3 regions of the Pseudomonas azotoformans genome follow, and region 3 is predicted to be linked to each of the others. Evidence: predicted binding sites of a transcription regulator. Region 3 holds the regulator's gene; each other region holds the start of a gene.

Region 1 (9,828 bases), 1.6 Mb from region 3:
ACGCAGCGACATCCTGCGCCGCTGGCACGACGCGGTAAAAGCCGACAAGGAAACCTTCGCCGAACTGCTCTGCCGCGAAAACGGCAAATGCCTGAGCGAAGCCCGCGGTGAAATCGACTACGGCCTGGGCTTTATCGAGTGGTACGCCGAGGAGGCCAAGCGCGTGTACGGCGACACCATTCCCACTCACGACCGCAATGCCAACGTGACGGTCACCAAGGAAGCCATCGGCCCGGTCGCCGCCATCACCCCGTGGAACTTCCCGTTCATGATGATCACCCGCAAGGTCGCCACAGCGCTGGCGGCTGGCTGCACCATGGTGATCAAGCCCGCAGAAGACACCCCGCTCACAGCCCTCAAGTTGCTGGAATACGCGCGCAAGGCCGGGATCGAGGCAGGCGTCCTGGAAGTGGTGGTGGGCGACCCGAAAGAAATTGGCCAGATCCTGACCGGCGACCCACGCATCCGCAAAATCTCGTTCACCGGCTCCACCGGCGTCGGTAAATTGCTTGCCGCACAGTGCGCAGCGAGCATCAAGAAAATGACCCTGGAACTGGGCGGCAACGCGCCGTTTATCGTGTTCCAGGACGCCAACCTCGACGAAGCGGTGAAAGGACTGGTCAGTGCAAAACTGCGCAACTCGGGCCAGGTGTGCATCTCGCCGAACCGCATCTTCGTGCAACACAGCATCCTCGAGGACTTCATCAAGCGTTTGAAGCACGCCGTGGCCGAGATCGAAGTGGACCAGGGCTTGCGTGAAGGCTTTGTGGTCGGCCCCATGGTCAATCAACTGGGCTTCGACAAGGTGGCGCGACTGGTGGAAAACGCCAAGGCCGCCGGGGCCAAGGTATTGATGGGCGGCCAGCCCCACGCCAAAGGTGGCCTGTTCTACGAGCCGACGGTATTGACCGGCTTGCAGGACGATTCTCCCCTGGCGACCGAGGAAATCTTCGGGCCGGTGTTCGCTCTCTATTCGTTCAAGGATGAAGCCGAAGTCATCGCCCGCGCCAACCAGACCGAATTCGGCCTGGTGGCCTACGCCTACACCAGCGCTCTGGGACGGTCGTTGCGCCTGTCGCGCCAGTTGGAGGCCGGCATGGTGATCCTCAACTCCGGATCAGTGGGCACTGCTTCCGTGCCGTTTGGCGGCATCAAGCAGTCCGGTTATGGCCGTGAAGGCAGCTATTACGGGATCGAGGAGTATGTGCACGTGAAGTACGTGTTGATGGCTGGCGCACATTTGTAGTGGATTTGCCCTCGTCAGACGCGGATAGTTCGTCCCACTGACAGGACAATAGGTTGCCCATGCAAGACCTCAACGACCTCTACTATTTCGCTAAAGTCGTGGAAGCCGGTGGCTTCGCTGCCGCCGGCCGGCTGCTGGGGATTCCCAAGTCGCGGCTGTCGCGGCGTATCGCCGAGCTGGAAGAACGCCTCGGCGCACGCCTGCTGCAACGCACTACGCGCCAACTCACCCTCACTGCCGTCGGCGAGCGCTACCTGCGGCATTGTCAGGCGATGCTGCTGGAGGCGGAAATGGCCGATGAGGCGGTGGCCAGCATGTCCAGCGAGCCCCGTGGACGGCTGCGCGTCAGTTGCCCGGTGGGCATGGCCCAGCACATCCTGCCGGAACTGGTGGCTGGATTTCTGGCGGCTCATCCCCAGGTGCAATTGGAGATGACCCTGGTCAACCGCCGTGTCGACCTGGTCGCCGAGGGTATCGATGTCGCTCTGCGCGTACGCGAGCTGGGCGATGAGGATCCGCTGTTGGTGACCAAGCGCCTGCGTCAGGCCCAGACCGTGCTGGTGGCCAGCCCCGCGCTGATGCACGGCCGTCAGGTCGCGACCCTTGAGGATCTCAAGCAGCTACCGATCCTCGGTGCACTGGAGGCGGATCGCCTGGTGCATCAACGCATCCTCGACCCCCAGGGCAACACTCACGACCTGGCGATGGAAGCCCGGCTGGGGATCGACGATTTCATCGTGCGCAAGGCCAGCGCCATCATGGGGCTGGGCTTTACCGTGCTGCCGATGATGTATTGCGAAGAGGAATTGGCCAGCGGCCGGTTGGTGCAACTGCTGCCGGAGTGGTCCTTGCCTGGCGGCTGGTTGCAAGCGGTGTACCCGCATCGTCGCGGCGTGTTGCCGGCCATTCGTGCCTGGATCGACTACCTGGAAGAAGGTTTCAAAGGTTGCGGAGACCGCCTGCTATGAGGATGACCGAAGAACAAGTCGCCGCCTTCTGCCTGAGCCTGCCGGGCGCGCGGGAGGATTACAAATGGGGCGGCGTACGTGTGTTTTCGATTGCCGGCAACAAGATGTTCGCGCTGCAGAACCTAAGGGGTGAGTCGTTGGCGTTCAAGGTCGACAAGGAATTGTTCCTCGGCCATGTGGACCGCCCAGGCATTCACCCGGCGCCGTATCTGGCGCGGGCGCAGTGGATCATCATGAATACGCCCTACCCGCTGGGTGCTGAGGAGTTGCGTGGGTTGGTGCGGCGTTCGCACCAGCTTGTCGTCAGCAAGTTGCCCAAGCGCACGCAGATTGGGTTGTTGCTGGACGATTGACGCAAAGCACCTAGGTATCTAAGTGACTATCGGTTGCTCTGCTTTTGATCTTGATCTTGATCTTGATCTGAGGCGCCCCGTAAACCGCGCTGGCCGAACGCAGGCTTGAATCCGTGGGTAACCCGGCAGGACGCCGGGTTAGCCGCGCTGGGCCAAGGATGGCCCATCGCGGCGGCCCACGGATTCAAGCCTTCGTTCGGGCACACCGAGCCTAGGCGAGGTGCCGAGTGGTGGGGCGAAGCGTTTTTGGTTACTTTTGGCTGGGCCGCATTCGGACTCTTCCAAAAGTGACCCGCCGTAAGGGCGGACCCCATATCAGCCGTTATCGCAGAAATGGATATGTACTCCGGTCTCAGAGCTCTAGCCCCTGACACATAGCCTTCGCGGGCAAGCCCGCTCCCACATTTTGATCGGCTTACACCTGATACAGCTCGGTCGACCAGCAGGCCGCCACGGGAGCAAGCTCCCTCGCCACAGGTCTAGAGCACTGAGAGCAAGGTGCCACCGAGGAACAGCTGATCCAGCCAGAACACCTCATGCAACAACACAATCACCCAAAACAACACCTGGTAAGACACCTTGCGCGTCTTGTGCCGGAACACCTGCTGGGCAATCAACGCCCCCGGCCAGCCGCCCGCCAGTTCCACGGCGTGCAAGATGTTTTCCGGAGTGCGCCAGCTGTCAGTGCGCGCCTTGCGTTTGTCGCTCCAGTACAGGAAGAACGCGATCACGCTGACCACGCCATAGGCCGCCAGCGGAATCACAGTCTCGCCGCGCTGCCATACCAGCACCGAACCCAGCAGCGGCGCTGCGCATAACAGCACGAAGATCGCCGCTTTCAGACGGGGATGCTGGATCATCATGCCTTGGCGGCCGCCCAGTCGATCCAGCCGAACTGCCAGGTCGCCAGGATCAGCAAGCCGAACGCAATGCGATACCAGGCAAACACGGCATAGCTGTGGCTGGCGATGAACCTGAGCAGGCCCTTCACCGCGATCATCGCGAAGATGAACGAGGTCACAAAGCCGATGGCAAACACCGGCAAGTCCGCCGGCTGGAACAGGTCACGGTACTTGTAGCCCGAATAGACCGCCGCACCGACCATGGTCGGCATCGCCAGGAAGAACGAGAACTCGGTGGCAGTCTTTCGCGACAGCCCGAACAGCAAGCCACCAATGATGGTCGAGCCGGAACGCGAGGTCCCTGGGATCATCGCCAGGCACTGGGCCAGGCCGACCTTGAGCGCGTCTTTCCAGGTGATGTCATCCACGGTTTCAGCGTGCACTTCATGCTCGCGGCGCTCGGCCCATAACATGATCACGCCGCCGATCACCAGCGCCGTGGCCACGGTGATCGGGTTGAACAAGTAGTGGTGAATCAGGTCGGCAAAAATCACCCCCAGCACCACCGCCGGCAGGAAGGCGATCAGCAGGTTGACGGTAAATCGCTGGGCCTTGCGCTGGGTCGGCAGGCCGCTGACCACTTCGAAAATCTTGCCGCGAAACTCCCACACCACCGCCAGGATCGCGCCCAGCTGGATAATGATGTTGAACGCGTTGAAGCGGTCGCCGGTAAAGTCGAGCAAGTCGGCGACGATGATCTGGTGGCCGGTGCTGGAAATCGGCAGGAACTCGGTCAGCCCCTCCACAACGCCAAGAATCAATGCCTGTATGGCGGTCCAAAAATCCATGCTTCCCCCAAAGGTCTTGCTCTATGGCAAGCCTCGTTAATCTTTTTAATGGTTCACTGACGACAAGACGCGGTGTTGAGTTTCAACCCCGACCTGCAAAAATCTTGTGAAAAATCAGACAGTACTCAGGTTTTCCGAATACAGGCCGAAAGCCTATCAGACAAGGCGGAAAAGTCGATGCGGCACCCACAATTATAAAAAGCACGGAGTGACAGGACGATGAACAGTTTGCGCAATATGTCGATCAGCCGGCGCCTGTGGCTGATCCTGATAGTCGCCGTGCTGATGCTGCTGGCCTTGGGTTTGCTGATGCTCAAGCAGATTCATGACGACCTGTACCAGGCCAAGCGCCAGCAAACCCAACACGTGGTGCAGACCGCCAGCGGGATCCTGACGTTTTATCACGGCCTCGAAACCACCGGCGTGATGACTCGCGAAGCCGCCCAGAAGCAAGCCTTGAGCGCGGTGCGTGGCTTGCGCTACGACCATGACGACTACTTCTGGATCAATGACCTCACGCCCGTGATGATCATGCACCCGGCCAACCCCAAGCTCGACGGCCAGAACCTTTCGGCCATCCGCGACCCCGACGGTTTTGCCGTGTTCAACGAATTCGTGATCCTGGCCAAGGCCAAGGGCGCCGGCATCGTCAACTATCGCTGGCCGAAACCGGGCGCCGAAGCGCCGGTGGCCAAGACGTCGTATATCCAACTGTTCCAACCCTGGGGCTGGATCATCGGTTCCGGCGTGTACGTGGACGATGTGCAGGCTGAGTTCAGCGGCCAGGTCTGGAAAGCCTCGTTCATCGGCCTGGGTATCGCCGTGGTGATGGCGCTGCTGGTCTCGCTGATCGCCCGCAGCATTGTGCGACCGTTACAGGACGCAGTGAACGCCATGGGCAACATCGCCAGCGGTGAAAGCGACCTGACCCGTAGCCTCGACACCCACGGCCAGGACGAAGTCACCCAGCTGTCCCGGCACTTCAACAGCTTCACCGCCAAGCTGCGCCAAGTAGTGGGCCAATTGCAGGTGTGCGCCAATGCCCTGGGCCAGTCCTCACAGGAACTGGGCAGCAACGCGACCCAGGCCCATGACCGCAGCCAGCAACAATCCCAGCAGATGGAATTGGTGGCCACCGCCATCAACGAAGTCACCTACGGCGTGCAGGACGTGGCCAAGAACGCCGAACACGCCGCCAGCGAAATGCGCGACGCCCAAGCCCAGGCCCAACAAGGCCAGGTGAATATCGACGGCAGCCTGCAGCAGATTGACCAGCTCTCCGGCACCATCAGCCAGGCAGTGGAAGTGATCCGCACCCTGTCTGCGGAAAGTACCCAGATCGGCAGCGTACTTGAAGTGATCCGTTCGATTGCCGACCAGACCAACCTGTTGGCGCTTAACGCGGCGATTGAAGCAGCCCGCGCCGGCGAACAAGGGCGTGGCTTCGCCGTGGTGGCCGATGAAGTGCGGCTGCTGGCCCAGCGCACGCAAAAATCCACCGCCGAAATCCAGGGCATGATCGAACGCCTGCAAGGCCACTCGGAAGCGGCGGTCAAGGTGATCAGCGACAGCCACAGCGCCTCGCAACTGACTATTGAACAAGCCGGCCAAGCCGGTGCCAGCCTGACTGCCATCGGCCAGGCGCTGCGCAACCTCAATGGCCTCAACGCCTCGATTGCCAGCGCCACCCTGCAACAGGCCCACGTGGTGGAAGACATCAACCAGAATGTCACCCAGGCCGCCGGCTTGTCCCACAGCACCGCACTGGCGGCGGAACAGTCGAGTGTGGCGAGTGCGCACTTGCGCGGCCTGAGCGAACAGCTCGACGGCCTGCTGCGCCAATTCAAGGTCTGAGCGAAACGGCGGTGATTTGTTTACAATCACCGCCCTCTTCCACTCTCCCAAGGAACCTCCATGTCCGGGCTTGAACTGTTCGCCGCCGCCCTCGGGGTGATTGCCGTGTGGCTGACCGTCAAGCAAAACCCCTGGTGTTGGCCCATCGGCCTGGTGATGGTGTTGCTCTACACCTGGGTGTTTTTCGACGTGAAACTCTATTCCGACATGCTGTTGCAGGTGGTCTACGCCGCACTGCAAGTCTACGGTTGGTGGCAGTGGACCCGCGCCGGCGCGATCAAGCAAGGGCGTCAGGTCACCAGCCTCGGCGTGCCGGCGATCATGGCCAGCCTGGCGGTGGGCGCCGTCGGCAGTCTGTTGCTCGGTGCCGCCATGGCGCACTGGACGGATGCTGCCCAGCCTTGGCTCGATGCCGCCCTCACCGGCTTCAGCCTGGTAGCGCAGATGTGGATGGCGCAGAAACGCGTGCAGTGCTGGCCGTTGTGGATTGCCGTGGATGTGATCTTTGTCGGGCTGTTCCTCTACAAAGGCCTCTACCTCACCGCCGCGCTCTACGCGCTGTTCACCGTGATTGCCGTGCAAGGCTGGCGTGAATGGCGCGCCGACCCGGCGTTGCACGCATGAAGGTGGTGGTACTGGCCGGCCCGGAGTCCAGCGGTAAAAGCTGGCTGGCGGCGCAGTTGCAAGCGCATTTCGGCGGGTTGATGGTGGGTGAATACGTGCGTTATTTCATCGATCACCATCAACGCGACACCACCCTGGCCGACATCCCGGCCATCGCCCGTGGCCAACTGGCCTGGGAAGACGCCGCCCGCGCCCAACAGCCTGATCTGTTGATCCTCGATACCCACCTGCTGACCAACAAGCTCTGGAGCCAGACCCTGTTCGGCGACTACCCGGCCTGGCTCGACAGCGAGTTGCTGGCCCGCCATTACGACCTGCACCTGTTGTTGTCGCCGGAGGATGTGGAATGGACCGCCGACGGCCAACGCTGCCAGCCGCAACTGGCGGATCGCCGGGCGTTTTTCCAGGGCAGCCTGGAGTGGATCGAGCACCATCAGCAGCCCGCCCTGGTGATTCGTGGCGACTGGATACAGCGCCGCGCCACCGCATTTTCGGCGGTCGAACAGCTACTCGCCGGCACGCTCCAGGTTGGCGTTCACCCTTAGCAGCAACGCCAGCAAGGTCGCTTCCTCCTCTTCACTGAACCCTTCCAGCGCCTGCGCCGTCCCCTGCTGCATGACCGCGCGGGCGGCGGGCATGCGTTTGCGCGCCGCGTCGGTCAGGGTAATGAGGCGGCTGCGTCTATCCGCCGGGTCGGCCACCCGCTCGATCATGCCGTCACGCTCCATGCGTCCCAGCAACTGCGCCATGCTCGACTGCTCGACACGGACGATGCGCACCAGCTCGGCTTGGGGCAAGCCTTCGCTGTGCTTGAGCGCCACCAGTACCGGAATCTGCGCGACAGCGAAGCCGAGTTCTTTTAGACGACCTTCGTAGAGACGGACGAAACCCCGGCCGGCCAGGCCGATCTGTTGCATGGGGTTGGGGGCAGGCGTTTGAACGATCATCAGGGCGTTGACTTTCCATAGGATCCTATGAACAGAATGTATAGGATCCTATAAACATCGCCAAGGACAATCTCCATGACGCCCCCATTACGCATCGCCATTATCGGCGCCGGCCCCGGCGGATTGACCTTGGCGCGAATCCTTTTTCGCCATGGCATCGCCGCCAGCGTGTTTGAGCGCGAACGCGATCCGCTCGAACGCCCGCAAGGTGGCACGCTGGACCTGCATGTCGAATCTGGCCAGCTCGCCCTGCAGCGTGCAGGCCTGGAAGACGCGTTCAAGCGCATCGCCCGATACGAAGACCAGGGCTCACGCCTGATGGATCATCACGGTGAGTTGCTGTTTGAAGACCCCAATCCGGACGCGGGTGACCGTCCCGAAGTCGACCGCACGGCCCTGCGCCAGGCGCTGCTGGATTCGCTGCCGCTTGGCTGTGTGAACTGGGGCGCAGGTATCCACGAAGTCCGGCCGGTCGGTGATGGGCGCTGGACGTTGCATCAAGGCCCTGTCACCTACGGCCCCTTCGATCTGGTGGTCGGTGCCGACGGGGCCTGGTCGAAAGTACGCCCGCTGCTGTCGACCTATCAGCCGCAATACAGCGGGTTGACCTTCATCGAGTTTGGCATCGACGATGTCGACCACCAGCACCCGCACCTGGCCAAGCTGGTTGGTCGAGGCAAGCTGGAAGTCGCCGGGGAAGCCAAATCGATCATGGTGCAACGCAACGCGAATGCGCATTTGCGTGGCTATGCAATCTTTCGCGTACCGCCCGACTGGGCAGCCGATCATCTCAGCCTGCACGCGCTAAAAGTCCAATTCAAAGGCTGGCATCCGCAGGTGCTGGCGCTGTTTGATGCGGCAAACGAGACGGTACTGGCGAGGCCTATCTACGCCCTGCCCGTGGGCCATCGCTGGTCCCATCGCCAGGGGCTGACGTTGATCGGTGATGCCGCCCACCTGATGTCGCCGTTTGGCGGCGAAGGGGTGAACGCGGCGATGCTGGATGCTGCCGAGTTGGCGCAGCACTTGCTCGAGGCCCCTGACTGCTCGACAGCAGTCCAGGGGTTTGAAAACCACCTGTTCGAACGGGTGATACCGGCAGCCCAGGGCAGCGCCGAGGGCGCCGCCATCCAGTTATCCCATGACAGCCTGGCGCTGTCCCTGGCCCACCTGCATCACCACCTCACGCCTCAGTAACCCAAGGACAGGCCCGTGTTGCGCCGCGGGTCATTCGCGCCATAGAAGCGGTTGTTGCCCACCGGCTTGCCACCCAGCGACGGCGCCCCGACCAGGATCGCCGCCAAGTGGTTGGCATCCTGCGGCCCGGCAAACTTGTGGCCCCAGCTTTCAAGGATCTTCTGGGTATCCGGGCTCACCGCGAAGGTCTCCAGGTTGGTGGTTTCCGGCATCCATTGCTGGTGGAAACGCGGCGCGTCCACCGCTTCCTGGATGTTCATCTTGTAGTCGATGACATTCAGGATCGTCAGCAAGGTCGCGGTAATGATGCGGCTGCCACCCGGCGTACCCACCACCATCACGGCCTTGCCATCCTTGGTCACGATGGTCGGGCTCATCGACGACAGCGGCGCCTTGCCCGGCGCGATGGCGTTGGCTTCACCCTGGACCAGGCCGTACATGTTCGGCACGCCGACCTTGACGGTGAAGTCGTCCATTTCATCGTTGAGGATCACCCCGGTCTTGCTCGCCATCACGCCCGCACCGAACCAGTCGTTGAGGGTGTAGGTGACCGAGACCGCATTGCCCCACTTGTCGACGATGGAGTAGTGGGTGGTGTTATTGCCTTCATGGGGCGATACGCCAGGCTTGATCGCCTGGGAGTCACCGGCTTTTTGCGGCTCGATGGCGTCGCGCAGTTTCGCCGCGTAGTTTTTGTCCAGCAGGTGCTCGATCGGGTTCTTCACGAAGTCCGGGTCGCCGAGGTAGCTGTTGCGGTCCACGTAGGCGTGGCGCATGGCTTCGATCTGGTAGTGCAGGCCCTGGGCCGAGTGATAGCCGAGGTCGGCCATCGGGTAACCTTCGAGGATGTTCATGATCTGGCAGATCACCACGCCGCCCGAGCTTGGAGGCGGTGCCGAGACCACGTGGTAGCCACGGTAGTCGCACTCGATGGGCGCCAGTTCCCGGG
Region 2 (9,828 bases), 1.2 Mb from region 3:
ACCGGCTGGGTGAAGATCATGTCGTAAATCAACGCCGAGTTCCATGCGACCAGGGTATGCCCTGGGCCGTTGCTCAGGCCGGCGTACATGTCTACCCAACGCTCGTACTCGGGTTTCCAGCGCCCGACGTAATAGGTGTTGAGCTGGTATTTGCGAATGCCGTCGGCGCTGACGTTCAGCTCACGTGCATACCATTGGTCGACGGTGAGCGAGGGCACGCCCAGTGCCTTCCAGTCTTCCAGGCCAATCGGGTTGACCATTGCCAACTGTTCGGTCTGCTCGGGGTACATCAGCGCGTAACGCGTGGCGAGCATGCCACCGGTGGAATGGCCGATGATGGTGGCCTTTTGAATGCCGAGTTTTTCCAGCAGTTGATGGGTGTTGGTCGCCAACTGCTGGAAACTGTATTGATAATGATCGGGCTTGCTGGAGCTGCAAAAACCAATCTGGTCCGGCGCGATCACTCGGTAACCGGCATCGCTCAACGCCTTGATCGAACCTTCCCAGGTGGCACCGCAGAAGTTCTTGCCGTGCATCAACACCACGCTGCGGCCGTTGGCCTGTCCTTTGGCGGGCACGTCCATATACCCCATCTGCAGGGATTTGCCCTGGGATTGGAATTCGAAATGCTTGAGTGGGTAGGGGTATTCAAAGCCTTGCAGCTCTGGACCGTAGCTGGCGGCAAAGGCGGGTGCGGTGCTGACGGCGAGCAGGCCGGTGATGCAAAAAGCGCGGATCAGGGGCATTGGCAAGGCTCCGAGAAGGGTGCTCGGATGCTGTTGCGGGACGATTAACTGGGGATTAACACCCAGTGCAAGGTCACGGCAGCGAGTACCCCATAACGGACGCTTTTGGCTAAAGTCACCAACAGCAGGAATCGCCACAACGGCTCACGCATCACCCCGGCCACCAAGGTCAGCGGGTCACCGATGATCGGCATCCAACTGAGCAACAACGTCCAATGGCCCCAGCGCTGGTAATGGTTACGAGCCTTGTCCAACTGCTTGTCACTGACGGGAAACCAGCGTCGCCCCTTGAAATGCTCGACCCAGCGTCCGAGCCACCAATTGACCACCGAGCCCAGCACATTGCCCAATGTGGCCACGCCCAGCAGCAGCCAGAGGCTGTAATGCCCGCTGAGCAGCAGACCGACAAGCACGGCTTCGGATTGAAGTGGCAGCAGTGTTGCGGCGCCAAACGCCGCGAAAAATAGCCCCAGGTAGCCGGCGATCATTGCGCCGGGTATTCAGCCACCACCACATCTTTGCCTGCACGGGTCAGGCCGATGACTTGATAGGCCTCGCTGCGGCCTTCGACTTCCATGCCCGGTGAGCCCATGGGCATGCCCGGCGCGGCCAAGCCCAACAGGTCATCGCGTTTACGCAAGGCCAGCACTTGCTCGGCGGGCACGTGGCCTTCGACGAACTTGCCGTCAATCACGGCGGTGTGGCACGAACCCAGGCGCGGCGCCACGCCCAGGCGTTGTTTGACGGCGCTCATGTCGGCTTCGACGTGGTCATTGACCTTGAAACCATTGCTTTCCAGGTGGCTGATCCACTTTTTGCAGCAACCGCAGTTGGCGTCGCGGTGCACGTCGATGGGAATCAGGTCGGCAGCCTGGGCCAGGGTGGTGGTGAACAGGGCTGACAATAAGGCCAAGCGCAATGTGGTTTTCATAGGAACTCGCGTGTAGGAGAGGGCCGTCGGGATGGCGGCGATCATGACGCCGTCATCGCGGGCAAGCCAGCTCCTACCGGTTGGGAATGTTTCCAAATTATACGAAGGGTGGGTTTTCCAGGCGATGTTTCAACTGGTCCAGGGCAATGGTCGACAACTCGATCATGCGCTCATGTAAAGTGGCCAGTTGCAGCTCGGTTTCGTAGGTCAGCACCCGCTTGAACAGCGTGCCGCCCTGATGGGGCAGCAGGAAGTAGTGAATGGAGCCATCCACGGCCAGGGAGGTGAACACCGTCTTGAATTCGCCAGGGCGCCGGGCGATCTGCACGCGGTAACTCATGGGGACACGCACCCCCAGCAGGTCGATGAACTCGGTAAACCGTGCACCGGCAGGCAGTGAACCGGTGGTGCCGGTGTCGGCACTGAGGGACGTGGGATGCCATTCGTGCCAGCGATCCGGTTGGGTCACATAGTCGTAGACGGCTTCGATAGGCGCTCGGATAAAGCGTTCCTGACTGATCCGCTCCAAACGGACCGACTGCTCGGCAGCTCGCATGGCACACCTCCTGTGTTGCGACTAGGAACTGTCAGAATAGTCCCACTCCCGCACATTGCACGGGAGTGTTTCAGCCGTTTATCACTGCACCTTGAATCGACCCATCAACGCGATCACCCGGCCATTCGCCTCCAGCAGGCTTTGGGTATTGGTTTCAGTGGCATGGCCGCTCTGTACCAGCTCTTCGACCATTTGTCGGATCTGCACCATGCTGCGGTTGATCTCCTCGGTCACCGCGCTCTGCTGCTCGGCCGCTGTGGCGATCTGGGTGCTGAGGTTGTTGATATGGCTAACCGAACCGGCCATTTCATCCAGGCCGGTGTTTACCCGTGCCGTGGCATCCGCCGCCGACTGGCAACTGGCCTGGGTGTTTTCCATGGCGGCCACCGAGGAACTGACGCCAGCGGTCAAGCGCGTGAGCATGTCGTTGATCTGCGAGGTGCTGGCCTGGGTGCGTGCCGCCAGCGCACGCACTTCATCGGCCACCACCGCAAAGCCCCGGCCTTGCTCGCCGGCGCGTGCGGCTTCAATTGCCGCGTTGAGGGCGAGCAGGTTGGTCTGGCCGGCAATCGCACCGATTACGCCAAGGGTTTCGGTGATGCGTGCGGCGTCCTGGCGCATGTTTTCCACGCTGTGGGTGGCGCTGGACACTTCGCCGATCAAGGCGCTGACACTGGTGGAGGCTTCGCCCACCACCACGCGGGAACGATCGGCATGCTCATTGGCGCGCTGGGTGAATGCGGCGGTTTCGGCGGCGTTTTGCGCAACGGTGTCGGCGGTGGAGCTCATTTCGGTGATGGCGGTGACCGTCTGATCGGTCTCCGAGGCATGCCGCACCAGGATCTGGTTGGTGTGCGCCGAGGTCCGCTGCAGTTGCTCCAGGCTCGACGACATGGCGCCGGTGGCCTGGGTCACTTCACCGATCATGTTCTGCAGGTAGACGATAAAACGGTTCACCGAATGGCCAATCGCGCCCAACTCGTCTTCGGCACGGATGGTGATGCGTCGCGTCAGGTCGGCATCGCCGGCAGACAGTGCGTCGATATTGGCTTTGAGTGACTTCATGCGCTGCACCAATTGGCGGATCGCATACACCGCGAGCAGCACCAGCAACAACACCATGGGGATTTGCAGCAGGGCCAGGGTGCCGAGTACGTCATCGCGTTGGGCGGTGATCAGAGAGGTGGGCAGGGCGGTGGCGAGGAACCACGGTGTGCCTGCGATCGGGCGCATATAGAAGGTGCTGGCCACGCCCTGGTTGTCGAATTCGCCGCGTTGCAGCGCTTGGTCTCGATTAACCAGGGCCTTGCTGATTTGGGCAGCAAACGCCGAGGTTCCGGCAAGTTCGCTGATGTTTTTCAACACCACCGGACCACTGATCCGCGAACTGTTGCTGATGATCTTGCCGTCGCCCTCGACGATCAGCATTTGCCCGCCGATGTCTTTTTCTTTGCTGGCCACCAGGTCATTGAAGAAACCCAGGGTCACGTCGATGGTGGCGACGCCGTAGGGCACGCCGTCGCGCTGGATCGCCATGGCGCAATTGGTGCGCGGCTCCTGGCTGGCGTCGTCCTTATAGGCGGCGGCCCAAGCGCATTGCCCACGCGGGGAGGCCAGGCCGCCTTTGTACCAGCTCTGGTCGTAATAGTTGGGCGCAGGGTCGCTGTTCCAGAAGGTGTTGACGGCCAGTTTGCCCGAGGCATCGCGGTGCCAGAACGTGCTGTGCTTGTTACGCCCCGGTGTGCGCTGGTTGGGCAACGGCCAGATCCCGCCGCCGAAGACTTTCAGCTCGCCATACTGGTCGACCAGGCCAGGCAGGACCTTGTCGATGGCATCGCTGTCGAGCAACGGGACCGTCTGGGTGATGCTGCGTTGCTGGGACTGAACCTTGTTTAGCTCGCCCTGGATCTGTTCCGCCACCTCGGCGATGCGGTTGAGCACCACCTGTTCTTCGGTGTGACGCAACGTGGGCGCGACTAACTGGCCGATACCCACTACGGTCAACACAAATAACACCAGGACGAACAGCACCAGGAACAGGGTATAGCGGGCTTGGATGGAGCGCAGTGGGGGCATGGGGTCGTCCTTACGAAGCGTTTATGACCGACGTGGCATTGTTAGAGCTTCGTCGGGATATCGGCTTGGCGAGGAGGAGCTTTAGGTACGATCGTACAAGAAAAAAAGCGCCCGTTGAGGGCGCTCCTTGGCTTAGATATCCAGCATGGCCATCACTGCTTCCGGGTAACGCAGGCCGGCGGTTGCTTCGACGGGGAAGATCGCTTCCAGCGCCGCCAATTCGGCCGGGTTGAGGTGGATCGCGAGGGCGGCCACATTCTCTTCCAAGTACTTGCGCTGCTTGGTGCCAGGAATCGGAATGATGAAGTTACCTTGCGCCAACACCCAGGCCAGTGCGAGTTGCCCGGCGCTCACGTCTTTGTCGGCGGCCAGTGCCTGCACCTGCTTCACCAGTTCCAGGTTTTTGCCGAAGTTCTCCCCCTGGAACCGCGGGCTGAAGCGGCGATAGTCATCTGCACTGAAGTCATCCGGGCTTTGCAGGGCGCCGGTCAGGAAGCCCCGCCCCAGAGGGCTATAAGGTACAAAGGCAATGCCGAGGCGCTGGCAGGCGGCAAGACAGCCGTTGTGTTCCTGATCACGGCTCCACAGCGAATATTCGCTTTGCAGGGCGCTGATCGGATGCACCTTGTGGGCACGCTCCAGGGTGGCGGCGGACGCTTCGCTCAAGCCCAGATAACGCACCTTGCCCTGTTGCACCAACTCGGCCATGGCGCCGACGGTTTCTTCGATGGCAACCTGCGGGTCGATACGATGCTGGTAATACAGGTCCAGGGTGTCCACGCCGAGGCGTTGCAGCGTGCCGTCAATCGCCTTGCGGATGTACTCGGGACGCCCGTTGACGCCACGCAGCGCCGGGTTGGCCGGGTCGCGCACGATGCCGAACTTGCTGGCCAGGAACACCTGGTCGCGTTTGCCGGCAATGGCTTTGCCGATCAGTGCTTCATTGGTATGCGGGCCGTAGATGTCGGCGGTATCCAGAAAGTTGATACCAAGTTCCAGCGCGCGGTGCAGGGTCGCGGTGGCTTCCCGGGTGTCGCTGCCGGGCGTGTAGAAATCGCTCATGCCCATGCAGCCGAGGCCGATGGCGGAGACGAGTGGGCCGTTGTTACCGAGTGGACGAGTGTGCATGGGGAGAGCTCCTGGTTGGGAAGGCCTGCATTGTCACGCTCGACAAAATCGGGATAAACCGGCTAAAAGCACTAACACTATTCGGTATTTCTAAATAATCAGCTCAAGGAGCCGACGCTTGGACCGTTTCAACGCGATGCGCGTGTTCACCCGGATCGTCGAACTGCGGGGCTTTGCCAAGGCCGCCGACAGCCTGCAACTGCCCCGCGCCTCGGTGACCGTACTGATCAAGCAGTTGGAGGCGCACCTTGGCGTGCAACTGTTGCAACGCACCACGCGGCAGGTCAGCCCTACATTGGATGGCGCTGCGTATTACCAGCGCTGCGTGCAATTGCTGTCGGACCTTGAGGAAACTGAAGCGGTGTTTTCCGCCAGTCGGCAGAACCCACGCGGCACGTTGAGCATTGATATGCCGTCGGGCATCGGCCGTTTTCTGGTGATACCCGCACTGCCCACGTTCACCGCACTGTATCCGCAGATTGAATTGGAAATCGGCTTGAATGACCGGCCGGTTGACCTGATCCGTGAAGGCGTCGATTGTGTGCTGCGCGGTGGCCTCGCGCTGGATGATTCGCTGGTGGCGCGGCCGCTGGCGATGATGGATCAAATCACCCTGGCCAGCCCCGCTTACCTTGAGCGTATGGGGGTGCCCGAAACGCTCGACGACTTGGCCCACCATCAGATGGTCGAATACGTCTCGGCCGCCAGCGGCAAACGGTTTGGCTTGGAGTTTCTACTCGCCTCCCAGTTGCGTACGCTCAACCTGCCAAAGGTGGTCGCGGTCAACAGCGCCGACGGCTACTTCTGCGCTTGCGAAGCGGGCTATGGGTTGATCCAGGCGCCGTACTATCACGCCAGGCAGCGACTGGCCCAAGGCACGCTGGTGGAAGTGCTGCCCCGGTTTGGCGTGCCGTCCATGGCCTTGACGGCGCTGTATCCTCCGCACCGCCAACTGTCCCAGCGCGTACGCGTGTTTGTGGACTGGCTGGTCGAACTCTGCGCCGCTCCCGGCACCGGCTTGCGCCGCTAAGCCTGTGCCTTGCGATAGGCCCCAGGCTGCTGCCCCGTCACCTTGTGAAACGCCCGGGTAAACGCCGCCACCGACTGATAACCCACGGCCAGCGCGACATCCGCCACCGTCTGGTCCTGCTTGAACAACTGGCAGGCATGGCGTATGCGCATCATCAGCAGCACTTGCCCCGGTGACTGCCCGCACAGTTCATTGAAGCGCTTGAAAAACGCCGAACGCGACAGCCCGGTGCAAGCGGCCATGCTTTCCAGGGTCCAGGCATCGGCCGGGTGCGCGATCAGCTGTTCCAGCAAACCGGCAAACGCCGGCTGCCGACCCAGTGCCGCCAGGCCGCCCAGTTCGCTGTTGTCCAGCACCTGTTGGCGCAGTACATACAGAAACAGCAAGTGGCAAAGCCGTTCAAGCAAGGCCGAAGAGGGCGCAGGCAGGCGCTGGCATTCTTGCAGGATCAGTTCGAACAGGTTGCGCGCGGCAGTCAGTGAGGGATCGCCCGCCCGCAGGATGATCCACGCGGGCAGGGTGTCGACGATCATCGCCGACAGACCGGACTGGAAGTGAAAGAACCCGCACACCAGGCCGACGCCATCGTGGGCGGCGCTTTCCAGGGGCACCATTGGCACACGCGGGCATTCCTGCGCACCCACCGCCGTGGGCTCGCCGGAGAGGCGATATTCCAGGTCGCGCAGCAGGAACACCGCATCGCCGTTATCGAGGCGATGAGGCGTGGCGTCGCCGTCGATATGCAGCCAGCACTGGCCCTGCACAATCAGGTGAAAACTCGCGCTCGCCAGGCCATGGGTGCTCGCATGCCAGTCGCCGCAATAACGACCCACATGGAACAGGCTGGTGTCGAGTTCGAGGCTGTCTAATAACCAATCGACAAGTGCACTGGACGAATTCATCTAATGGAAAGACTCAAGAGCAAGTAATCGCTACTTTAGACTATTGAGGCGATTTTTTATAACCAACAGACTGGGTACACGAACTCATCAGGAGACCCCTCCATGTCCCGTGTACCCTTGCTCACCCCTGAAACTGCGCCGGAAGCGGCCAAGCCTTTGCTGGAAAACGCACTGAAAGGCTCGGGCTTCATTCCCAATCTACTGGCAGTGCTGGCCAATGCGCCCGCCGCGTTGGAAACCTACATCACCGTCTCCGCTTTGAACGCCAAATCTGAACTGGGCCTGGCCCGACCGCGAAGTGGTGCAACTGATTGCCGCCACCACTCACGGTTGCGATTTCTGCGTGGCCGGCCACACCGCCGTCGCGCGTAACAAAGCCAAGTTGCCGGAAAGCGTCATCGAAGCCCTGCGTCAACGTGGCGAGCTGCCCGATGCCCGTTATGAAACCCTGGCGGCCTTCACCCGCGAAGTGATCGCCACCCGGGGTGATGTGAGCGATGCGGGCTATGACGCATTCCGCGCCGCCGGTTACACCGAAGGCCAGGCCCTGGAAGTGATTCTGGGCGTCAGCCTGGCAACCTTGTGCAACTTCGCTAACGTGTTTGCTCGTACTCCACTGAACCCGGAGCTGGCGCAATACCGTTGGGAAAAGCCCGCAAGTTGAAGTTGGCCCACCTGCTGTAAAGGAGAAACAGGAATGCTTGACCCCATCTTGAGCCGTTGGCTCGACATCCAGGCGCAAGCCTTGGACGTGGGCAGTTGCGATCCACAGGAAGTGCTGCCACGGCTGGCAGAGGCCAACGTATTACGCATCGGCGTGCCGACTCATCTGGGCGGCCTGGGCAGTGACGTGGCGGGCGCCGTAGAGGCCATCGCCAACGTTGCCAGCCATTCCCTGGCGGCGGCATTCGTGTGCTGGGGCCAGCGCTCGTTTATCGAGTATCTGCTGCAGAGTCCCAATGCGCGGCTGCGTGAACAGCTGCTGCCCGATTTGCTCAGCGGCAAGCTGGCGGGGGCGACGGGGCTGTCCAACGCGATGAAGTTCTTGTCGGGCATCGAGTCGCTGCAGATCAGCGCCGAACCGTCCAACGAAGGCTGGACCCTCAACGGCCGCCTGCACTGGGTGACCAACCTGCGCAAGAACGGTTTTGTCGCGGCAGCGGCCATTGAGCACGCGGGCGGTGGTGCGCCGTTTATCCTGGCGATTCCGGACTCGGTGGCGGGTTTGCAGCGTTCTCGCGACCTGGAATTGCTCGGCTTGCAGTCAAGCAATACGGCGGCCCTGGATCTGGAACGCGTGGAGCTGAGTCGCGACTGGCTGCTGCACGAAGACGCGCGCAAATTCCTGCCGGCGGTGCGCCCGGCGTTCCTGGGCCTGCAGTGCGGGATGTCCATCGGGTTGGCGCGTCGTTCCCTGGCGGAAGTCGCCAACCACCTGGGCGCGACCCGCACGGTGCTGCGCGAAGAGTTGGAAACCCTGCGCGTGACCCTGGACCATTTGGTCAACGACTTGAAAAGTGGCCTGTTGGCAGGGCGTTTTGCCGCCGAACCGGTGCCGTTGTTCAAGCTGCGCATCGCCCTGGCGGAGACCGCCGCCAGCGCCGTGCAGCTGGAGTTGCAGGCCAGCGGCGGCAAGGCTTATCTCACCGCCCACGGCAGTGGTTTCGCACGACGTTGGCGTGAATCGGCGTTTGTGCCGATCGTGACGCCAAGCCTGGTGCAATTGCGTACCGAACTGCAGCGGCAGGCCAACCTATGACAGCGGCCGTATTGAGTGCCCAGGGGATTTGCCTGGGCTATGCCAGCGGGCCGGTGTTGCAGCACTTCGACCTGCACTTGCAACCCGGTGAAGTGGTGTCGATCCTCGGTCCCAGCGGGGTGGGCAAGTCCAGCCTGTTGCGCGTCCTCGCCGGTTTGCAGGCACCGCAGGGCGGCAGTGTGCGCGTGCTGGGCGAGCCGTTGAACGGTCCTCATCCACGCGTGGCGGTAGCCTTCCAGGACCCGAGCCTGCTGCCCTGGCTGAACCTGGATAAGAACGTTGCCTTCGGCCTGGATTTCGCCCGGCAACCCCATCTGAGCGCTGACGAGCGCCGCCAGCGCGTCGACCATGCCATCGCCGCCGTCGGCCTGGAGCATGCGGGGCAGCACTTCCCGGCGCAGTTGTCCGGCGGCATGGCCCAGCGCACGGCATTGGCCCGCTGCCTGGCACGCCAGCCCCAGGTGCTGTTGCTGGATGAACCCTTCGGCGCCCTGGACGAAGTAACCCGCGCCGATATGCAGCACCTGTTGCTCAAGGTCAACCGCGAGCAAGGCTCGGCGGCAGTGCTGATCACCCATGACATTGACGAAGCGCTGCTGCTGTCCGACCGCATCCTGCTACTGGGTAACCGCCCGGCGCGGACGTTGGGCGAATGGCTGATCGACCTGCCGCAACCCCGCGAAGAACAGGTGGAAGCCAT
Region 3 (9,828 bases):
TGTACTTCGCGGTGGCGATTACCGTGGTGATCGTGCCGGGTTTGCCGCCGATGCCGCCGGTCAATGCCATTGACCTCAGCGCCTTGCTGCTGATTGCCGAACAGATCCTGATCGGCGCACTAATGGGCTTTTCCCTCACGCTGTTTTTCCAGGCCTTCGTGGTGGCCGGCCAGATCATCTCGATCCAGATGGGCATGGGCTTCGCCTCCATGGTCGACCCTACCAACGGTGTGTCGGCGGCGGTGATCGGGCAATTCCTGACCATGCTGGTGACCTTGTTGTTCCTGGCGATGAACGGCCACTTGGTGGCGTTTGAGGTGATGACTGAAAGCTTCACTACTTTGCCGGTGGGCTCGGGGCTGGTGGTCAATCATTTCTGGGAAATCGTCGGGCGCCTGGGCTGGGTCTTCGGCGCGTCGCTGTTGCTGGTGTTGCCGGCGATTACCGCGTTGCTGGTGGTCAACATCGCGTTCGGCGTGATGACCCGTGCGGCGCCGCAGCTGAACATCTTCTCGATTGGTTTCCCGTTGACCCTGGTCTTGGGCATGGGGATTTTCTGGATCGGCCTGGCCGACATTCTCAATCAGTATCAACCGCTGGCGACCGACGCTTTGCAGTTCTTACGTGATCTGGCACGGGCGCGCTGAGCCATGGCCGAGAGCGAGAGTGGTCAGGACAAAACAGAAGACCCCACGGAGAAACGCAAAAAGGACTCCCGGGAAAAGGGCGAGATTGCGCGCTCCAAAGAGCTGAACACCGTGGCGACCATGATGGCCGGCGCTGGCGCCTTGCTGATCTACGGCGGTGGCCTGGCGCTGGACTTGATGGAGTTGATGAAACACAACTTCACCTTGCCCCGTGAAGTACTGCTCAACCCCGATGCCATGGGCCAGTACCTGCTGCACTCGGGCAAGATCGCGATCCTGGCGGTGCAGCCGATCCTGATCACTTTGCTGCTGGCCGCGCTGATCGGCCCGGTCGCCCTCGGTGGCTGGCTTTTCGCCGCCGGCAGCCTGGCGCCCAAGTTCAGCCGCATGAACCCGGCTGCAGGGCTCAAGCGCATGTTTTCCGCCAAGGCCTTGGTGGAGCTGCTCAAGGCCCTGGCCAAATTCATCCTGATCCTGTTTGTGGCGTTGATGGTGTTGTCGTCCGACATCGACGACCTGCTGCGCATCGCCCATGAACCGCTTGAGTCGGCGATCATCCACAGCGTGCAGGTGGTGGGCTGGAGCGCGCTGTGGATGGCCGCCGGGCTGATCATCATTGCCGCAGTGGATGCGCCGATTCAGTTGTGGGAGAGCCACAAGAAACTGCTGATGACCAAGCAGGAAGTGCGCGATGAGCACAAGGACCAGGAGGGCCGTCCCGAGGTCAAACAGCGTATTCGCCAGCTGCAACGGGAAATGTCCCAGCGCAAGATGATGGGCGCGGTGCCCGACGCCGACGTGGTCATCACCAACCCGACCCACTACGCCGTGGCCCTCAAATACGACCCGGAGAAGGGCGGCGCGCCGATGCTGTTGGCCAAGGGCAGTGACTTTACGGCGCTGAAGATCCGTGAAATTGCGGTGGCCAACGACATCCTGTTGCTGGAGTCGCCGGAATTGGCGCGGTCGATTTTCTATTCCACCGACCTGGACCAGGAAATCCCGGCCGGGCTTTACCTGGCCGTGGCCCAGGTGCTGGCGTATGTCTATCAGATTCGCCAGTACCGCGCGGGCAAGGGCAAGCGGCCGGATCCGCTCAAGGATCTGCCGATTCCGCCGGATTTGCGCCGCGATTTCTGATTTCTTACTCCCTACCACCCGTCGTGAATGCCTGTCTACCTGTCAACTTTGACAGTAGTCACAGGGCCGTTCTCGCGGTTCTATTGCCTGAAGCACTGCGCGAAAGCTGTAGATGAGATGCAGGGAGAGAGGTTTTGAAGGCGGTCAGAGGCGCTGTCAAATATTACAACCAGCAATCCGGGGTGGGTTTGATTGTCCTGGAAAATGGCGAAGATGACGTGCGAGTGAATTTCATCGGTTCGCGAGGCATTCGGCTAGCCGTGGGCCTACGGGTGGAAGTCCGGAGAGTCCATGGGCCTGACGCGGTCTATGCATCCGACGTTCGCGTTATCCCGTAAGTCAGGAGAACGGCAATGGCAACAGGTACGGTGAAATGGTTTAACGCAGCGAAGGGGTTTGGGTTTATTTCGCCGAACGATGGAAGTGCAGATGTATTTGTCCACCATTCCGCGATAAAAATCGATGGCTTCAGAACCCTCGAAGAAGGCAAGAAAGTCGAATACGGCATCGTTCAAGGTCCAAAAGGCCCACAGGCCGATAACGTCAAACCCTTGTAGTTTCGTCCTCATCGATGCTTTCAAGGCAATGTCTGAGAGCGATCTGACCCTTAGAGCAAAAGTTGGAAGGCTTCTTGCAATACCGCCTCCAGGACGCCTCCAGGCGTCAAAACTTTGCTTCAAAGGACACGAGGAATACCGGTGGTGGATCGCTCTCAAATGCTCGGCAACGCCCGCAGCACCCTGACTGACCTCTCGCGAGGCAATCTGGGTGTGCCGTTGTTGTTGCTGGTGATGCTGGCAATGATGATGTTGCCGATGCCGCCGTTCCTGCTGGACGTGTTCTTTACCTTCAACATTGCCCTGTCCGTCGTGGTCTTGCTGGTGTGCGTATACGCCCTGCGGCCATTGGATTTCGCGGTATTCCCGACCATTCTGCTGGTGGCGACCCTATTGCGCCTGGCGCTGAACGTGGCGTCGACGCGTGTGGTCATGCTCCACGGCCAGGACGGCCATGCCGCTGCCGGTAAGGTGATCCAGGCCTTCGGTGAGGTGGTGATCGGCGGTAACTACGTGGTTGGTATCGTGGTGTTCGCGATCCTGATGATCATCAACTTCGTGGTGGTGACCAAGGGCGCCGGGCGGATTTCCGAGGTGAGCGCGCGGTTTACCCTCGACGCGATGCCCGGCAAACAGATGGCTATCGACGCCGACCTCAACGCCGGCCTGATCGACCAGAACCAGGCCAAGTCGCGCCGCCTGGAAGTGGCCCAGGAAGCCGAGTTCTACGGTTCCATGGACGGTGCCAGCAAATTCGTGCGCGGTGACGCCATCGCCGGCTTGTTGATCCTGTTCATCAACCTCATTGGCGGCATGGCCGTGGGTATCTTCCAGCACGGCATGACCTTTGGCGATGCGGGCAAGGTCTACGCCTTGCTGACCATCGGTGACGGTTTAGTGGCGCAATTGCCATCACTGTTGTTATCAACAGCGGCGGCCATCATGGTGACCCGTGCTTCGGGCTCCGAGGACATGGGCAAGCAGATCAGCCGGCAGATGTTCGCTTCGCCCAAGGCGCTGGCCGTAGCGGCGGGCATCATGGCGATCATGGGTATCGTGCCGGGCATGCCGCACGTGTCATTCCTGAGCATGGCGGCCCTGGCTGGCGGTGCTGCGTACCTGTTCTGGAAGAAGCAGAACCAGGTCAAAGTGATTGCCCAGCAGGAAATCGCACGCCAGCAGGAACTGCTGCCATCCCCGGCCCGCGCCCAGGAAACCAAGGAGCTTGGCTGGGATGACGTTACCCCAATCGACATGATCGGCCTGGAAGTCGGCTACCGCCTGATCCCACTGGTGGACCGCAACCAGGGCGGCCAACTGCTCGCGCGGATCAAGGGCGTGCGCAAGAAACTGTCCCAGGACCTGGGCTTCTTGATGCCCACCGTGCACATCCGCGACAACCTCGACCTGGCGCCGAGTGCCTACCGCCTGACCCTGATGGGCGTGATCCTGGCCGAAGCCGAGATCTACCCGGACCGCGAACTGGCGATCAACCCTGGGCAGGTGTTCGGCAGCCTCAACGGCATCACCGCCAAAGATCCGGCTTTTGGCCTGGACGCGGTATGGATCGAAATCAGCCAGCGCAGCCAGGCACAATCCCTCGGCTACACGGTGGTGGACGCCAGCACCGTGGTCGCGACGCACCTCAACCAGATCCTGTACAAGCACTCCCACGAGCTGATTGGCCACGAGGAAGTCCAGCAATTGATGGGGTTGCTGGCCAAAGCGTCGCCAAAACTCGCCGAAGAACTGGTGCCGGGCATTCTGTCACTGTCGCAATTGCTCAAGGTGTTGCAGGCACTGCTGGCCGAACAGGTGCCGGTCCGCGATATCCGCAGCATTGCCGAGGCCATCGCCAACAATGCCGCCAAGAGTCAAGATACTGCCGCCCTGGTGGCCGCGGTGCGCGTCGGATTGTCGCGCGCAATCGTCCAAAGCATTGTAGGGCTTGACTCCGAGCTGCCTGTGATCACCTTGGAGCCAAGGTTGGAACAAATATTGCTCAATAGTATTCAGAAGGCAGGACAAGGCCAGGAAGAGGGCGTTCTGCTGGAGCCAAGCATGGCTGAGAAGCTGCAGCGCTCGTTGATCGACGCCGCACAGCGCCAGGAAATGCAGGGCCAACCGGTGATTCTGCTGGTGGCAGGCCCCGTCCGGGCGATGTTGTCGCGGTTTGGACGCCTGGCAGTACCGAATTTGCACGTTTTGGCTTATCAGGAAATTCCTGACAACAAGCAAGTGACTATCGTCGCGACAGTAGGGCCCAACGGCTGAGGGTAGTGGGTTATGCAAGTGAAGCGTTTTTTCGCCGCCGATATGCGTCAGGCCATGAAACTGGTGCGTGATGAGCTGGGCGCCGACGCCGCGATTATCGGAAACCGTCGTATTGCCGGCGGTGTCGAGCTGACGGCTGCCCTGGATTACACCCCCCAGGCCTTGGCGCCGCGTGTGCCGAACATGGAGCTCGAAGACGAGCTGCGCAAGACCGCTTCGCGCATTGTCTCGGCCCAGGCTGAACTGAGCATGCGCGGCGACAGCGATGCCACCACCAATCGCCAGTTGTTCGCCGGCTTGCCGCTGACCGCTGCCGAGCCGCTGGTCGAGCCGACCTTCAAAGAACCGCCGCGTCCTGCTGCGCCTGCTCCGGCGCCTGCGGTTGACCAGCGGGTGTTCGATTCGATGCGTTTTGAACTCAACGGCCTGCGTGAACTGCTGGAAGTGCAGTTGGGCTCGCTGGCGTGGAACCAGCTGCAAGGCAGCAAGCCGCAACAAGCCAACCTGTGGCGTCGCCTGCAACGCATCGGCCTGTCCGGCCCGTTGTCCCGCGACCTGCTGGCGCTGACCACCGAAATCGAAGAACCTCGCCAGGCCTGGCGCATGTTGCTGGCCCACCTGGCGCGGATGATCGTCACCCCGGAAATCGAACCCCTGGAAGAAGGCGGTGTGATTGCCATGGTCGGCCCTGCCGGCATGGGCAAGACCACCACCCTGGCCAAGCTCGCGGCCCGCTACGTCCTCAAATACGGCGCGCAGAATATCGCGCTGGTGAGCATGGACAGCTACCGTATTGGTGCCCAGGAACAGCTCAAGACGTTGGGCCGCATTCTCAATGTGTCGGTGACCCATGTAGACCCGGGCCAGTCCCTGGCCAACGCCCTCGACCCGCTGCTGCGCAAACGCGTGGTCTTGATCGACACCGCCGGCCTGCAAGCCAGCGACCCGGCATTGCGCATGCAACTGGAAAGCCTGGCCGGGCGTGGCATCAAGTCGAAAAATTACCTGGTGCTTGCAACCACCAGCCAGAAACAGGTTCTTACCGCTGCATACCACAGCTACAAACGCTGCGGCCTGGCCGGTTGCATCCTCACCAAGCTCGATGAAACCGCGAGCCTGGGCGAGGTGCTGAGCCTGGCCATCAGTCATGAACTGCCGGTCGCCTACCTGACCGACGGGCCGCGGATTCCGGATGATCTGCATCTGCCGCGCCGTCATCAGTTGGTCAGCCGTGCAGTCAGCGTGCAAATGCAAGAAGAGCCTAGCGAGGAAGCGATGGCCGATATGTTCGCCGACCTCTACCACAACCCGGCAAAACGGGTGGGTTGAGGCAGGATGAACACCGTGAAATGTATCTACATCGATGGTCTGCAAGCGATTCACGCGGCCAAGCCATGTAGCCTGCGTCTAAGCAAGACAAGGTAAAGAAATAAAATGGGCAGCATGCATCCCGTACAGGTGATCGCGGTGACCGGCGGCAAAGGTGGCGTCGGGAAAACTAACGTGTCAGTGAATTTGTCCCTGGCCCTGGCAGAGCTTGGCCGTCGCGTCATGCTGCTGGATGCTGACCTGGGGCTGGCGAACGTCGACGTTCTGCTGGGGCTGACGCCCAAACATACGCTTGCCGATGTGATCGAAGGCCGCTGTGAGCTGCGCGATGTGCTGCTGCAGGGGCCCGGTGGCATCCGTATCGTGCCGGCCGCCTCCGGCACCCAGAGCATGGTGCACCTGAGCCCGGCGCAGCATGCCGGCCTGATCCAGGCGTTCAGTGATATCGGCGACAACCTCGACGTGCTGGTGATCGACACCGCCGCCGGGATCGGCGAGTCCGTGGTCAGCTTCGTGCGCGCCGCGCAGGAAGTGTTGCTGGTGGTCTGCGATGAACCCACCTCGATCACCGACGCCTACGCCCTGATCAAACTGCTTAACCGTGACTACGGCATGAACCGCTTCCGCGTCCTGGCCAACATGGCCCAGAGCCCGCAGGAAGGGCGCAACCTGTTCGCCAAGTTGACCAAGGTCACGGATCGCTTCCTCGATGTCGCCTTACAATACGTCGGCGCAGTTCCCTACGACGAGTGTGTGCGCAAGGCTGTGCAAAAGCAGCGTGCAGTCTACGAAGCGTTCCCTCGTTCCAAATGCGCATTGGCGTTCAAGGCTATTGCCCAGAAGGTCGATACCTGGCCGTTGCCTGCCAACCCTCGGGGGCATCTGGAGTTTTTCGTCGAGCGATTGGTGCATCAGACGAGCGCAGGACCCGTGCTATGACAGCGACTGGCTACAACGCGTACAAGAAGTCTGCCCGTGACAGTCAGGGCGAGTTGATCGAGCGCTACGCGCCCTTGGTCAAGCGTATCGCCTATCACTTGCTGGCACGCCTACCCGCCAGCGTCCAGGTCGAAGACCTGATCCAGGCGGGCATGATCGGCCTGCTCGAAGTGTCGACCAAGTACGACGCGAGCAAGGGTGCGAGTTTCGAGACGTATGCGGGTATCCGTATCCGTGGCGCGATGCTCGATGAAGTGCGTAAAGGTGATTGGGCGCCGCGTTCGGTGCATCGCAATACACGCATGGTCAGTGACGCAATTCGGGCAATTGAAGCAAAAACCGGTCGCGACGCTAAAGATCACGAAGTTGCGGCCGAACTCCAATTGAGTCTCGACGATTACTACGGGATTTTGAACGATACCTTGGGCAGCCGCCTGTTCAGTTTCGACGACCTGTTGCAGGACGGCGAACACGAAGGGCTGCACGAGGACGGCGCGAGCGCTCATATGGAGCCATCGCGTGACCTGGAAGATGAGCGTTTCCAGGGGGCGTTGGCGGACGCGATTGCCAATTTGCCGGAGCGTGAGCGGCTGGTGTTGGCGCTGTACTACGACGAAGAGCTGAACCTCAAGGAAATCGGTGAGGTCCTGGGGGTCAGCGAGTCGCGGGTCAGCCAGTTGCACAGCCAGTGCGCAGCCCGCTTGCGGGGGCGTTTGGGAGAGTGGCGAGCGCGCTGACAGGCAGTGTGGGGACACTGCAGACGAGACCGCGAGGGCAACCAGCCTTTGCGGGTTCGACCCGTGGTGCCCCGGCAGTCCTTTTTGTGTAATGCCTGTTGATTGAAATGGCGCGTCCAGGTGCTGGGCGCGTTTAAGACTGCTTGGAGGTCGAATTGGACAAGAACATGAAAATCCTCATCGTTGATGACTTCTCAACGATGCGGCGGATCATAAAAAACCTGTTGCGTGACCTTGGGTTCACTAACACGGTCGAGGCGGATGACGGCATTACGGCGATTCCGATCCTCAACAGCGGGAGCATCGACTTTCTGGTAACGGACTGGAACATGCCGGGCATGACCGGTATCGACTTGCTGCGCCACGTGCGCGCCGACGAAAAACTGCGCAGCCTGCCTGTGTTGATGGTGACCGCCGAAGCCAAGCGTGAGCAGATCATCGAAGCCGCCCAAGCCGGGGTAAACGGTTACGTGGTCAAGCCATTCACTGCATTGGCCTTGAAAGAGAAGATCGAGAAAATCTTCGAACGCATCCACGGCTAATGCCATCGCGGGGGAGCTATGGAGCATAAAGAAACGTCACAGGGAGACTTTGAGTCGACCCTGAAAAAGCATGCTCACCAATTGGTCGACAGCCTTGAAAAAGGCCAGTTCGGCGACGCGGTGCAGTTAATCCATGAGCTCAACCAGACCCGTGACCGCGGCCTGTACCAGGAAGTGGGCAAGCTCACACGCGAGCTGCACAGTGCGATCGTCAATTTCCAGATTGACCCGCATATGCCCCAGGCCGAGGAAATCTCGCAGATCACCGATGCCACCGAGCGCCTGTCCTATGTGGTCAGGCTGACTGAGGCGGCGGCCAACCGCACCATGGACCTGGTGGAAAACGCCACGCCCCTGGTCAACGGCATGGCCAACGAAGCCCAGGCCCTGAGCAACGACTGGGGCCGTTTCATGCGCCGCGAAGTGGGCGCTGAAGAGTTTCGTGAATTGGCGCGTCGGGTCGAAGGGTTCTTGTCACGCAGCGAGCAGGAAAACCGCACGGTTTCCAGCAACCTCAACGACATTCTGCTCGCCCAGGATTACCAGGACCTCACCGGTCAGGTGATCAAGCGTGTGACCCAGTTGGTCACCGAAGTGGAAAGCAACTTGCTCAAATTAGTGCTGATGGCAGGCCAGGTAGACCGTTTTGCCGGCATTGAACATGACCGCGAAGCGATCCTCTCGGAAAAAGATCCACAAAAACATCTCGCCAAGGGTGAAGGTCCGCAGATTCATGCCGATAAACGTGAAGACGTTGTATCGGGTCAAGATGATGTCGATGACCTGTTATCCAGTTTAGGCTTCTAAGGAGCACCCACATGAGCTTCGGCGCCGATGAAGAAATCCTTCAGGATTTCCTTGTAGAGGCCGGCGAAATTTTAGAGCAGTTGTCCGAGCAACTGGTCGAGCTGGAAAGCCGACCGGATGATGCGAACCTGCTCAATGCAATTTTTCGCGGTTTTCACACTGTAAAAGGGGGCGCCGGCTTCCTCCAGCTCCATGAGCTGGTGGAGTGCTGCCACATCGCCGAAAACGTGTTCGACATCCTGCGCAAGGGTGAGCGTCACGTTGATTCGGAATTGATGGACGTGATTCTCGAAGCACTGGATGCGGTCAACGGCATGTTCAGCGAGGTGCGCGACCGTGCACCGATCACTGCCGCCACCCCGGAACTGCTGGCCGCCCTGGCGCGCCTGGCGGAACCGGCCGACACCTCGGCTGCGCCTGTGGTCGAGGCGGCGCCCGAGCCTGTGGCCGAAGCCGAACCGGATGTGACCGACAGCGAGTTCGAACAGCTGCTCAACTCCCTCAGTGCCGTGAAGGCCGAGGCAGAAGCGCCAAAGGCGCCTGTCGCTGCGCCAACCAGCGAAGACATCACCGACGCTGAGTTCGAATCCCTGCTCGACCAGTTGCACGGCAAAGGCCAGTTCGCGGCCGACGCTGTGGCACCGGCCGCTGCGCCCGAGGCGCCTGCTGCTAAAGCCAGCACCGACATTACCGACGACGAATTCGAAGCGTTGCTCGACCAACTGCACGGCAAGGGCACCTTCGTGGCCGACGCCTTGCCGGAAGTCGCCGCCACGGCCGCAGCGCCTGCCGCTGCCAGTGCAGCACCGGCTGGCGATGGTTTGATCTCCGATCACGAGTTCGAATCGCTGCTGGA

What was found. The regulator FliA, encoded in region 3, starts transcription of late flagellar genes. The targets are predictions, from matches to a motif close to CTAAAGTTTNNNNNNNNNNNGCCGNTAA.
Region 1: a site for FliA is predicted at 4,382-4,409, ahead of AYR47_RS21670 (methyl-accepting chemotaxis protein). Genes of this name have one in related genera too.
Region 2: a site for FliA is predicted at 4,367-4,394, ahead of AYR47_RS23290 (methyl-accepting chemotaxis protein). Genes of this name have one in related genera too.

What each region holds. Positions count from the first base shown of each region.
Region 1 is NZ_CP014546.1:4,709,583-4,719,410, reverse strand. Features, by position in the region: gene AYR47_RS21695 (NAD-dependent succinate-semialdehyde dehydrogenase) at 1-1,246, shown strand, start outside; gene AYR47_RS21690 (LysR substrate-binding domain-containing protein) at 1,306-2,214, shown strand; gene AYR47_RS21685 (MmcQ/YjbR family DNA-binding protein) at 2,211-2,567, shown strand; gene AYR47_RS21680 (DUF1294 domain-containing protein) at 3,047-3,430, opposite strand; gene AYR47_RS21675 (undecaprenyl-diphosphate phosphatase) at 3,427-4,257, opposite strand; gene AYR47_RS21670 (methyl-accepting chemotaxis protein) at 4,477-6,111, shown strand; gene pnuC (nicotinamide riboside transporter PnuC) at 6,172-6,735, shown strand; gene AYR47_RS21660 (AAA family ATPase) at 6,732-7,280, shown strand; gene AYR47_RS21655 (MarR family winged helix-turn-helix transcriptional regulator) at 7,242-7,682, opposite strand; gene AYR47_RS21650 (FAD-dependent oxidoreductase) at 7,758-8,879, shown strand; gene ggt (gamma-glutamyltransferase) at 8,873-9,828, opposite strand, start outside.
Region 2 is NZ_CP014546.1:5,080,880-5,090,707, reverse strand. Features, by position in the region: gene AYR47_RS23310 (alpha/beta fold hydrolase) at 1-746, opposite strand, end outside; gene AYR47_RS23305 (YqaA family protein) at 791-1,234, opposite strand; gene AYR47_RS23300 (DUF411 domain-containing protein) at 1,231-1,677, opposite strand; gene AYR47_RS23295 (SRPBCC family protein) at 1,775-2,233, opposite strand; gene AYR47_RS23290 (methyl-accepting chemotaxis protein) at 2,315-4,309, opposite strand; gene AYR47_RS23285 (aldo/keto reductase) at 4,442-5,437, opposite strand; gene AYR47_RS23280 (LysR family transcriptional regulator) at 5,556-6,467, shown strand; gene AYR47_RS23275 (AraC family transcriptional regulator) at 6,464-7,369, opposite strand; partial or broken gene AYR47_RS23270 (carboxymuconolactone decarboxylase family protein) at 7,472-8,033, shown strand; gene AYR47_RS23265 (acyl-CoA dehydrogenase family protein) at 8,067-9,128, shown strand; gene AYR47_RS23260 (ABC transporter ATP-binding protein) at 9,125-9,828, shown strand, end outside.
Region 3 is NZ_CP014546.1:6,269,890-6,279,717, reverse strand. Features, by position in the region: gene fliR (flagellar biosynthetic protein FliR) at 1-647, shown strand, start outside; gene flhB (flagellar biosynthesis protein FlhB) at 651-1,787, shown strand; gene AYR47_RS28800 (cold-shock protein) at 2,141-2,344, shown strand; gene flhA (flagellar biosynthesis protein FlhA) at 2,504-4,618, shown strand; gene flhF (flagellar biosynthesis protein FlhF) at 4,631-5,947, shown strand; gene fleN (flagellar synthesis regulator FleN) at 6,053-6,886, shown strand; gene fliA (RNA polymerase sigma factor FliA) at 6,883-7,623, shown strand; gene AYR47_RS28775 (chemotaxis response regulator CheY) at 7,791-8,165, shown strand; gene AYR47_RS28770 (protein phosphatase CheZ) at 8,184-8,972, shown strand; gene AYR47_RS28765 (chemotaxis protein CheA) at 8,984-9,828, shown strand, end outside.